Regions from separate parts of the Streptomyces sp. NPDC005955 genome, predicted to be linked through region 1. Evidence: riboswitches for the same ligand, from Rfam matches in the RefSeq annotation. Region 1 holds a riboswitch; each other region holds the start of a gene.
What was found. A riboswitch is a leader RNA that binds a small molecule or an ion and turns the genes downstream of it on or off. The one in region 1 is predicted to bind thiamine pyrophosphate.

Region 1 (3,267 bases):
ATCACCCCGGCCAGCAGCAGACCGCTCATGTCGATCCCCGGGTACAGCCCGTGGATCAGTCCGGTGTTGTCGTCGGTGTCCCCGGTGAGCGAGGCCCAGCCGATGAACAGGGAACCCAACACCCCGATCAGCAGCAGGGACACCAGCGTGCCGAGCACGGCCACCGAGGTGCGGGCGGACAGCCCGTGGCACATGTACAAGGCGATCAGCATGATCGCGCTCGCCCCGACCACCGCGACGACCAGCGGATTCGAGCCCTGGAGGATCGCGGGCAGGATGAAGAACGTCAGGATCAGGAAGCTCACCGCGAGGGCCACCAGGGCCATCAGCCCGCGCAGCCGGCCGACGAGCACCACGGCGAGCGCGAACAGTCCGGCCAACAGCACCATCGGAAGCCGACGGTTGGTGTCCGCGACCGAGTACTGGAGGTCCCGCGGCGCGTCGGGGGCGTAGGCGACGATCACCTTCTGCCCCTGCTCCAGCTTCCGCGAGGCATCGGGCTGCACGATCTCGGTGAACGTCCGACCCGTGTGCGGACCCGTGGTGACCTCGACGGTGGCCTTGCCGCAGTCGCCGGTCGCCCGCTGCTGCGCCTGACTGCCCTCGGCGGTCGAGGTGTCCCCGGTCGGCGGGACGGCGCCCGCGTTGACGGACTTGCAGTCGACCCGGTCGACCCGGGTGACCGTCGCCTGCTCGGTCTGCCGGTCGAAGCCGACGCCCGTGCGCTCGTGGGTGGGGGCGCCGCCCGGCCACAGGACGACCAGCCCCACGACGACGGCCGTGGCGAAGGGGATCAGCACCGCGGCGATGATCCGGCGCAAGCGGGCCGAGACGGGCGCCGCCGGACCGTGCGAGTGAGAATGCCCGTGGCCCCCGTGGCCCCCGTGGCCCCCGTGGCCCCCGTGGCCCCCGTGGCCCCCGTGGCCTCCCCCGCCTCTCCCCTGGCCGCCGTGGCCGTCCGGACCGTGGCCGTAGCCGTGGGCGGTCGACTCCGGGGCCGTCGCGGGGGACGGCGGCCAGGGCTGTCCGGCGGGCGGGACGGGAGGCTGCGGCGAGGTGGTCACCGCCCGATCATCGCAAGAACGGGCGGGGCCCACTGTTCAGCACGCCAGACATGACGCTAGCGTGGGGGCACCTTTGCACACGCGGGAGCTCGGAGCACCGGGCTGAGAGGGCGCTGACCTCCGTACCCGGACCTGCTCGACGCTTCACGCGGACGGGTGCTCCGGCGGAGAACCGCTGCGTCGACCGCTGAACCTGTTACCGGGTAATGCCGGCGTAGGGAGTAGGTCTCATGACCATCAAGGACGCACGCACGCCTGCCGTGACCGCGACCGACCCCACCGATCCCACGGACACTGCGGACACTGCGGAGCCCACGGACACTGCGGAGCCCACGGACACCGCGGACCCCGGGCCGACCGCCGGCTGGCACAAGGCGTACGTCGAGGGCCCCCGCCCCGATCTGCGCGTGCCGGTCCGTCAGGTCCACCTCACCAACGGCGGGTCGGTCACCCTGTACGACACCTCCGGCCCGTACACCGATCCGCACGCCGACACCGACGTCCGCCGCGGGCTGCCGCCGCTGCGGGAGAACTGGATCGTCGCGCGCGGCGACACCGAGGAGTACGCGGGCCGCCCCGTCCGCCCCGAGGACGACGGGCTCAAGCACACCTCGCCGCGCGGAGGGCTGCGCAACCTCGACGCGGTGTTCCCGGGACGGCCCCGCCAGCCCCGACGGGGCCGCGACGGGAAGCACGTCACCCAGCTCGCCTACGCGCGCCGCGGCGAGGTCACGCCCGAGATGGAGTTCGTGGCGCTCCGCGAGAACGTCGAACCCGAGGTCGTACGGGCCGAGATCGCCGCCGGCCGGGCGGTGCTGCCCGCGAACGTCAACCACCCGGAGATCGAGCCGATGATCATCGGCAAGCGGTTCCTGGTGAAGGTCAACGCCAACATCGGCAACTCCGCCGTCACCTCGTCCATCGAGGAGGAGGTGGACAAGATGACCTGGGCCACCCGCTGGGGCGCCGACACCGTCATGGACCTGTCCACCGGCCGCAACATCCACACCACCCGGGAGTGGGTGCTGCGCAACTCCCCCGTGCCGATCGGAACGGTGCCGCTCTACCAGGCGTTGGAGAAGGTGGACGGCCGGGCGGAGGAACTGACCTGGGAGATCTACAAGGACACGGTCATCGAGCAGGCCGAGCAGGGCGTGGACTACATGACCGTCCACGCGGGCGTCCGGCTGCCGTACGTACCGCTCACGGCGCGCCGCAAGACCGGCATCGTGTCGCGCGGCGGGTCGATCATGGCCGCGTGGTGCCTGGCGCACCACAAGGAGTCCTTCCTGTACGAGAACTTCGAGGAACTGTGCGAGATCCTCGCCGCCTACGACGTCACGTACTCCCTGGGCGACGGGCTGCGCCCCGGTTCCATCGCGGACGCCAACGACGAGGCGCAGTTCGCGGAGTTGCGCACCCTCGGCGAACTGAACCGGATCGCCAAGGGCTTCGACGTCCAGACCATGATCGAGGGCCCCGGACACGTGCCGATGCACAAGATCAAGGAGAACATCGACCTCCAGCAGGAGATCTGCGAGGAGGCCCCGTTCTACACCCTGGGCCCCCTGACCACCGACATCGCGCCCGCCTACGACCACATCACCTCCGGGATCGGCGCCGCCATGATCGCCTGGTGGGGCACCGCGATGCTCTGCTACGTCACGCCCAAGGAGCACCTGGGCCTGCCCAACCGTGACGACGTGAAGACCGGGGTCATCACGTACAAGATCGCCGCCCATGCCGCGGACCTGGCCAAGGGGCATCCCGGTGCCCAGGAGTGGGACGACGCGCTCTCCGACGCCCGCTTCGAGTTCCGCTGGGAGGACCAGTTCAACCTGGCCCTCGACCCCGACACGGCACGGTCCTTCCACGACGAGACCCTGCCCGCGGAACCCGCGAAGACGGCGCACTTCTGTTCCATGTGCGGGCCGAAGTTCTGCTCGATGAAGATCAGCCAGAGCATCAACGAGCGGTTCGGCGGCGACGCCGCCGAGGACGCCTCCGCTCAGGAGGTCGCCGAGGGGATGCTCCAGAAGTCCAAGGAGTTCGCGGCCTCGGGCAACCGGGTCTACCTCCCGTTGGCGTGACGGGCGCGTCCGGGCCGACGTGCGGACCGGGTCACTCCGGCGGGTGTTCGGGCCCGCCGAAGTCCGGGCTGCTGAAGTCCGGGCTCGAATAGCTGGGGCGCGGCCCCTCCGAG
Region 2 (3,267 bases), on a different contig from region 1:
GTCCGGGGGCGTCGGTGCGCCCGGGGCCCGCGCCGGCCGCCGCCCCCGACCCGAGCGGGTCGCCGGGGCGGGGGCCGTCGGCCGCGCGGCCTACTTCACTACGAGCGAGGTCCACTGCTTGACCCACTGGTCACGGTGGTCGGCGATCCGCTGCGGGTCCATCGTCAGCGGCGAGGGCACCTCCACCGCGTACCGGGCGAAGTCCGCGGGGACCTTGACGTCCTTGTGCACGGGGTCCACGAACATGTTCAGCGGCATGTCCGCCTGGAAGGTGCGCTCGCTCAGGAAGTCCAGCAGGGCCTTGCCGCCCTCCGGGTTCTTCGCACCCGCGAGCAGGCCCGCGTACTCCGCCTGCTGGAAACAGGTGCCGGTGGAGACGCCGGTCGGCGCCTCGGCGGGCTTGGGGTCGGAGTAGATCGCCTCGACGGGCGGGGAGGAGGCGTACGAGACGACGAGCGGACGGTCGCCGCCGGCCTTCTTGCCGCCGGCGGAGCCGGAGAACTCCTCGTTGTACGCCTGGTCCCAGCCGTCCACGACCTTGACGCCGTTGTCCTTCAGCTTCTTCCAGTAGTCGGGCCACGCGGCGCCGCCCTGCTGGGCGACGGTGCCCATGAGGAAGCCGAGGCCGGGCGAGGAGGTGGCCGGGTTCTCCACCACGAGGAGGTCCTTGTACGCCGGCTTCACCAGGTCGTCGAAGGTCTCCGGCGGGGTCACGCCCTTGTCCGCGAAGTACTTCTTGTCGTAGTTGACGCATATCTCGCCGGTGTCGACGAGGGTGACCCGGTCCTGCTTGTCGAGCAGCGGCCGCTTCGGGAGCCGGACGCTGTCCGCGCCCGCCGCCTCGTAGGGCGTGAAGAGCTCGTTGTCGAGGCCGCGGGAGAGCAGCGTGTTGTCGATGCCGAAGAACACGTCGCCCTGCGGATTGCCCTTGGTCAGGATGGCCTTGTTGACGGCGACGCCCGCGTCCCCGTCCTCCAGGACCTTGAGCGTGTAGCCGGACTCCTTCTCGAACTCCTCCAGCACCTCTTCGGAGGCGGCGAAGGAGCTGTGGCTGACCAGGGTGACCGTCTTGGACCCGCTGCCGTGCCCGTCGTCGCCGCTCTCGGCACAGCCGGAGAGGGTGACGAGGCCCAGCCCGGCCGCGAGGGCGACGGCGGTGGCCTTCTTGGTGGTGCTCACGTGGTGGTTCCTCCTGGAGCGGACCAGGAAGAGACGCGGCCCCGCCCGCGGCCCCCGGGGCGGGAGCGCGGGCAGGGCGCAACAGCTTGAGTGGTGACCGAACTTCCTACCCGGAATGACCCGGGCGAGGTTCAGAGGGTCTGCGGCCCGCCGGTGTGACCCGGCTGCCGCACTCTCAGCGCTGTGGCGCTCCCCTGTCGGAAAATGCAGTTGTCTGTCGTGAACGTGCTGCGAATGGCTCGAACCGCTCGCTGCGCACAAGACGCTATGCGGGCGTTCGGGACAAGAGTACCGCTCTAGCGTTCGGATGCCGCCAGCTGTCCACAGGCCCCGTCGATCTCCTGCCCCCGGGTGTCCCGGACGGTCACGGCCACCCCGTGCGCCGCGATGGCCTCCACGAACGCCTTCTCGTCCTCGGGACGGGACGCGGTCCACTTGGAGCCGGGCGTCGGGTTGAGCGGGATGAGGTTGACGTGCACCCGCTTGTTCTTGAGCAGTCGACCCAGCAGGTCACCGCGCCACGCCTGGTCGTTGATGTCCCGGATCAGGGCGTACTCGATGGACAGTCGCCGACCGGACCGCTCGGTGTACTCCCAGCCCGCGTCGAGGACCTCCCGGACCTTCCAGCGCGTGTTGACCGGGACGAGGGTGTCGCGCAGCTCGTCGTCGGGCGCGTGCAGGGAGATCGCGAGCCGGCACTTGAAGCCCTCGTCGGTGAACCGGCGGATCGCGGGCACGAGCCCGACCGTCGACACCGTGATCCCGCGCTGGGACAGGCCGAGGCCGTCCGGCTCCGGGTCGGTGAGGCGACGGATCGCCCCCACGACGCGGTTGTAGTTGGCCAGCGGCTCGCCCATGCCCATGAACACGATGTTCGACAGGCGCGCCGGGCCGCCGGGGATCTCCCCGTCCCGCAGCGCGCGCATGCCGTCCACGATCTGGTGCACGATCTCGGCCGTCGACAGGTTGCGGTCCAGCCCCGCCTGGCCGGTGGCGCAGAAGGGGCAGTTCATTCCGCAGCCGGCCTGGGAGCTGATGCACATGGTGACCCGGTCCGGGTACCGCATCAGCACCGACTCCACGAGGGTGCCGTCGAACAGGCGCCACAGCGTCTTGCGGGTGGTGTCGTCGTCGCAGCTGATGTGCCGCACCACGGACATCAGGTCCGGGAGGAGGGCCTCCTGCAACCGGTCGCGCGCGCCGGCCGGGATGTCCGTCCACTGGGCGGGGTCGTGGACGTACCGCGCGAAGTAGTGCTGCGAGAGCTGCTTGGCGCGGAACGGCTTCTCGCCGATGGCGGCGACGGCTTCCTTGCGCTCGGCGGGCGAGAGGTCGGCGAGGTGCCGCGGGGGCTTCTTGGCTCCGCGCGGGGCGACGAAAGTGAGTTCTCCGGGCTTGGGCATGGTGCCTCCAGTGTCGCAGACGCGAGCCGGTGGCCCGGGTGCGTCGCCGGCGGCGGGGGCCGGCACCGACCGCCCCCGTCGACGGCGGGCGACCCGGTGCCCGGCGCGTTCGCGCTGGTGGTCGCGGCCGGGGGCACCGTGCGACGGCCCGTGCCGGCGGCGACGGGGACCGGGCACGGTGCCGCGCGTCACAGCGGCACCCGCACCGGACGGGCCGCCCGCACGGGGGTGCGGGCGGCCCCGGCGCTACTCCCGGGCCGATTCCGGCGACGGGGGCCCGCCTACGCGCTCCCGGGCCGTTTCCACTGACGGGGGCCCGCCGGCGCGCGGCACCTGCCGGCGGCCGGTGCTGCGCGCTCCGGGCACGGGGGCGCCGCGGTGCAGGAACATCAGGAAGGGGGCGACGTAGGCCGATGCCTCCACCGGCGTCGCGCCGCCGGCGAGGACGAGGACCACGCCGGCCGACAACGCACTGCCGAACATCGCGGCCCGTGCGAGCAGGGCTGCTCGCCCCTCCGGGTTTTCGGACATACTTGGACTGCTCCTGTTCCTCCGAGGACGGTGAGCACGGGCCACCCGCTTCGTTACCAGGCGCCGCGGGTGGCCTGCTTCGTGTGGGGGCACCGTCGGGTGCCCGCGGTCAGGCCGCGCCGGTGGACGCGTATCCGTCTCCTTCCGGCCAGAC
Region 3 (3,267 bases), on a different contig from region 1:
GGTCAGCGGACGGCCGACTTCAGGGGGCGCGCGGGGTCCACCAGCAGCCCGGTGTCGAGCACCGCGCCGGACTCGATCAGCTTGCGGCCCTGGGCCAGGTCGCGGGGGCGCCCCACGGCCAGCAGCGCCACCAGCCGCCCGCCGCGCAGCCAGCACACCGACCAGGCGGCACCCGAGGGCTCCCCGCGCCAGACCACCGTGTCGGCGCCTTCGTGGTGGCCCGCGTACTGGACGAAGCGCCCGAACTGCTCGGACCAGAAGTACGGCACCGGGTCGTACACCGCGGGCACCTCGCCGACGATGCCGGCGGCGACCGTGCGCGGGCCCTGGAGCGCGTTGTCCCAGTGGTGCACCAGCAGGCGTTCGCCGTACCGGGCGGAGGGGAAGGAGGCGCAGTCGCCGACCGCGTAGACGTCGGGCACCGAGGTCCGCAGGTGGTCGTCGGCGAGCACGTCCCGGTGCGCGCCGAGCGCGATCCCGGAGCCGGCGAGCCAGTCGGTGGCGGGGCGGGCGCCGATGCCCACCACCACCGCGCCCGCGGGCAGCACGCTGCCGTCGTCCAGGACCACTTCGCCGGGCTGCACGCGGACCACGCGCGCCCGGGTGCGCAGGGTGGCCCCGGCCTCCGCGTACCAGTCGGTCATGGGGGCCGCGACCTCGGCCGGCAGGGCGCCCGCGAGCGGCCGGTCGGCGGCCTCCACCACGGTCACCGCGCAGCCCGCCTCACGGGCGGCCGTCGCGAACTCGGCGCCGATCCAGCCGGCGCCCACCACCACGACGTCGTGTTGGTCGGCGAGCACCGGGCGCAGCCGCTCCGCGTCGTCCAGGGTGCGCAGCAGGTGCACCCCGGGGACGCCGTCCGCGCCCGGCAACCGGACCGGTTCGGCGCCGGTCGCGATGACCAGCGTGTCGTACGGGACGGGTCCGGCCTCGGTGTCGAGTGCGTGGTCGTCGGGGCGGACGCCGGTGACCTCCAGGCCGAGCCGCAGGTCGATGCCGAGCGCCGCGAAGTCCACGTCGAAGGCGGAGTCCTCGGCCTTGCCCAGGAGCACGGCCTTGGACAACGGCGGCCGGTCGTAGGGCTGGTGGGGTTCGGCGCCGATCAGGACGACCGGTCCGGCGAAGCCCTGTTCGCGCAGGGCCACCGCGGTCTGCACCCCGGCCATGCCCGCGCCCGCGATGACGACGCCCGGTGGCCGGTCAGCCGTGCCACCCGGTTCGGCCGTCGCGGTCGACCGGCCCGCCGCGCCCGTCTCCGTCACCCCGGACACCCCGGACACCCCGGACACCCCGGCCGTCTCCGTCGCCCCGGTCGTCTCGTCCGTTTCGACTGCCGCGGCTGTCTCTTCCGGCCCGGCTGCCCCGGCTGTCCTGGCTGTCCTGGCCGTCTCGTCTGTCTCTTCTGTCTCGTCTGGCATGTCGCCCTCGTCCGCCTCGTCGGGTGGTGGGGCCGTCGGCCGGCATCCGGCTGTCCCCGGTCGTCACCCTAGACACCCGGACGCCGGCTCAGTCGGCGGTCGGTCCCGGCTCGGGCGGTGTCTCCTCCACCACGCTCGTTCCCCGCCCCTCGCGCGACTCCCACTCCCAGGTCTCCAACAGCCGCACCCGCCCGTCCGGCAGGGCGACCACCCGGGACGCGCAGTGTCCGGATGCGGTCGTCCCGTCGGTGCGCAGTTGGACGTACCGGAAGTCCAGCCGGTCCCCGGTGCGGGTGCCGACGAGGTGGCCGCGGACCACCTCGCCGCCCGCGTAGTCGGCCCAGACCACGCCGTCGCGCTCGTGGTAGGCGAAGCGGGTGCGGGTGCCGACCTGGCCGGGCGCCTGGTCGGCCACGGGTACCAGGACCCGTCCGTCGAGCGAGGGCGCGGCCGGTGCGTCGGGGCGGTGCGGCTGGTCGGGCACGGGACACGACTCCCTTACTGGGGTGCGGGGCATCGGGTTAGGGTGGCCAACGTAACTCGCGGGAGCCCGGACGCACCGGGCTGAGAGGGAGGCTGACCGGCCTCCGACCGTACGAACCTGATCCGGGTCATGCCGGCGAAGGGAGGAGCGGAGCACCCATGTCTCGTTCAGCGGACGTCCTGGTGGTGGGCGGCGGGATCATCGGTCTGGTGACGGCCTGGCGGGCCGCCGGGCGCGGTCTGAGCACCGCACTGGCGGACCCCGCGCCGGGCGGCGGCGCCGCGCAGGTGGCGGCCGGGATGCTCGCCGCGGTCACCGAACTGCACCCCGGCGAGGAGCAGCTCCTCGCCCTCAACACCGCCTCGGCCCGGGCCTATCCGGCGTTCGCCGCCGAACTGTCCGAGGTCACCGGGGCGGACCTCGGCTACCGGCGCTGCGGCACCCTCGCCGTCGCCCTCGACGCCGACGACCGGTCCCAGCTGCGGGAGTTGCACGCCGTGCAGACCGCGGCGGGGCTGACGCCACAGTGGCTCAACGGTCGGGAGTGCCGGCGGCTCGAACCGATGCTGGCCCCGGGCGTGCGCGGCGGGCTGCGGGTGGACGACGACCACCAGATCGACCCGCGGCGACTGGCCGCGGCCCTGGTCACCGCCTGTGCGTCGGCCGGTGTGGTCTTCCACCGGCAGCGGGTCGAACGTCTGGTCACCCGCCGGGAGCGGGCCTCGGGCGTCCTGCTCGCCGACGGCACCGAGCTGGCGGCCGGGCAGGTCGTGCTCGCCGCGGGCAGTCTCAGCGGACGGCTCGCGGGCGTCCCCGAGGAGGTCCTGCCTCCGGTACGACCGGTCAAGGGACAGATCCTGCGGCTGCGGGTGCCGCCCGGCCTCGGCCCGTTCCTGAGTCGGACCGTGCGGGCGGTGGTGCGCGGCGGACAGGTGTACCTGGTGCCGCGCGAGGACGGTGAGCTGGTCCTCGGAGCCACCAGCGAGGAACTGGGCTGGGACACCACCGTCACCGCGGGCGGCGTGTACGAACTGCTGCGGGACGCCCACGAGCTGGTCCCCGGCATCACCGAGCTGCCGCTCGTCGAGACCCGTGCGGGGCTGCGGCCCGGCTCGCCCGACAACGCCCCCCTGCTCGGCCCCACCGCACTGGACGGGCTGCTGCTGGCCACCGGCCACCACCGCAACGGCGTGCTGCTCACCCCCGTCACCGGGGACGTGCTGGCCCACGCCCTGGTGCACGGTGAACTGCCGGACGCCGCACGCCCCTTCACCCCCCTCCGGTTCGCCCGCCTCCCCCAGGAGCAGCCCGCATGAGCGCGTCACCCGCCCCCGGGTCCACGACCCTGAGCGTCACCCTCAACGG

Region 2: linked by a shared signal. The riboswitch ahead of ACFYOU_RS31560 (thiamine ABC transporter substrate-binding protein) and the one ahead of thiC (phosphomethylpyrimidine synthase ThiC) in region 1 are both predicted to bind thiamine pyrophosphate.
Region 3: linked by a shared signal. The riboswitch ahead of thiO (glycine oxidase ThiO) and the one ahead of thiC (phosphomethylpyrimidine synthase ThiC) in region 1 are both predicted to bind thiamine pyrophosphate.

What each region holds. Positions count from the first base shown of each region.
Region 1 covers NZ_JBIAIF010000006.1:10,873-14,139, forward strand. The annotation lists gene ACFYOU_RS16430 (YibE/F family protein) at 1-1,064, opposite strand, end outside; TPP riboswitch at 1,136-1,302, shown strand; gene thiC (phosphomethylpyrimidine synthase ThiC) at 1,295-3,154, shown strand; gene ACFYOU_RS16440 (hypothetical protein) at 3,186-3,267, opposite strand, start outside.
Region 2 covers NZ_JBIAIF010000019.1:96,691-99,957, forward strand. The annotation lists gene ACFYOU_RS31560 (thiamine ABC transporter substrate-binding protein) at 91-1,179, opposite strand; TPP riboswitch at 1,265-1,385, opposite strand; gene rlmN (23S rRNA (adenine(2503)-C(2))-methyltransferase RlmN) at 1,476-2,582, opposite strand; gene ACFYOU_RS31570 (hypothetical protein) at 2,829-3,113, opposite strand; gene ACFYOU_RS31575 (restriction endonuclease) at 3,223-3,267, opposite strand, start outside.
Region 3 covers NZ_JBIAIF010000003.1:431,695-434,961, reverse strand. The annotation lists gene ACFYOU_RS10405 (FAD-dependent oxidoreductase) at 3-1,166, opposite strand; gene ACFYOU_RS10400 (hypothetical protein) at 1,507-1,902, opposite strand; TPP riboswitch at 1,951-2,064, shown strand; gene thiO (glycine oxidase ThiO) at 2,061-3,218, shown strand; gene thiS (sulfur carrier protein ThiS) at 3,215-3,267, shown strand, end outside.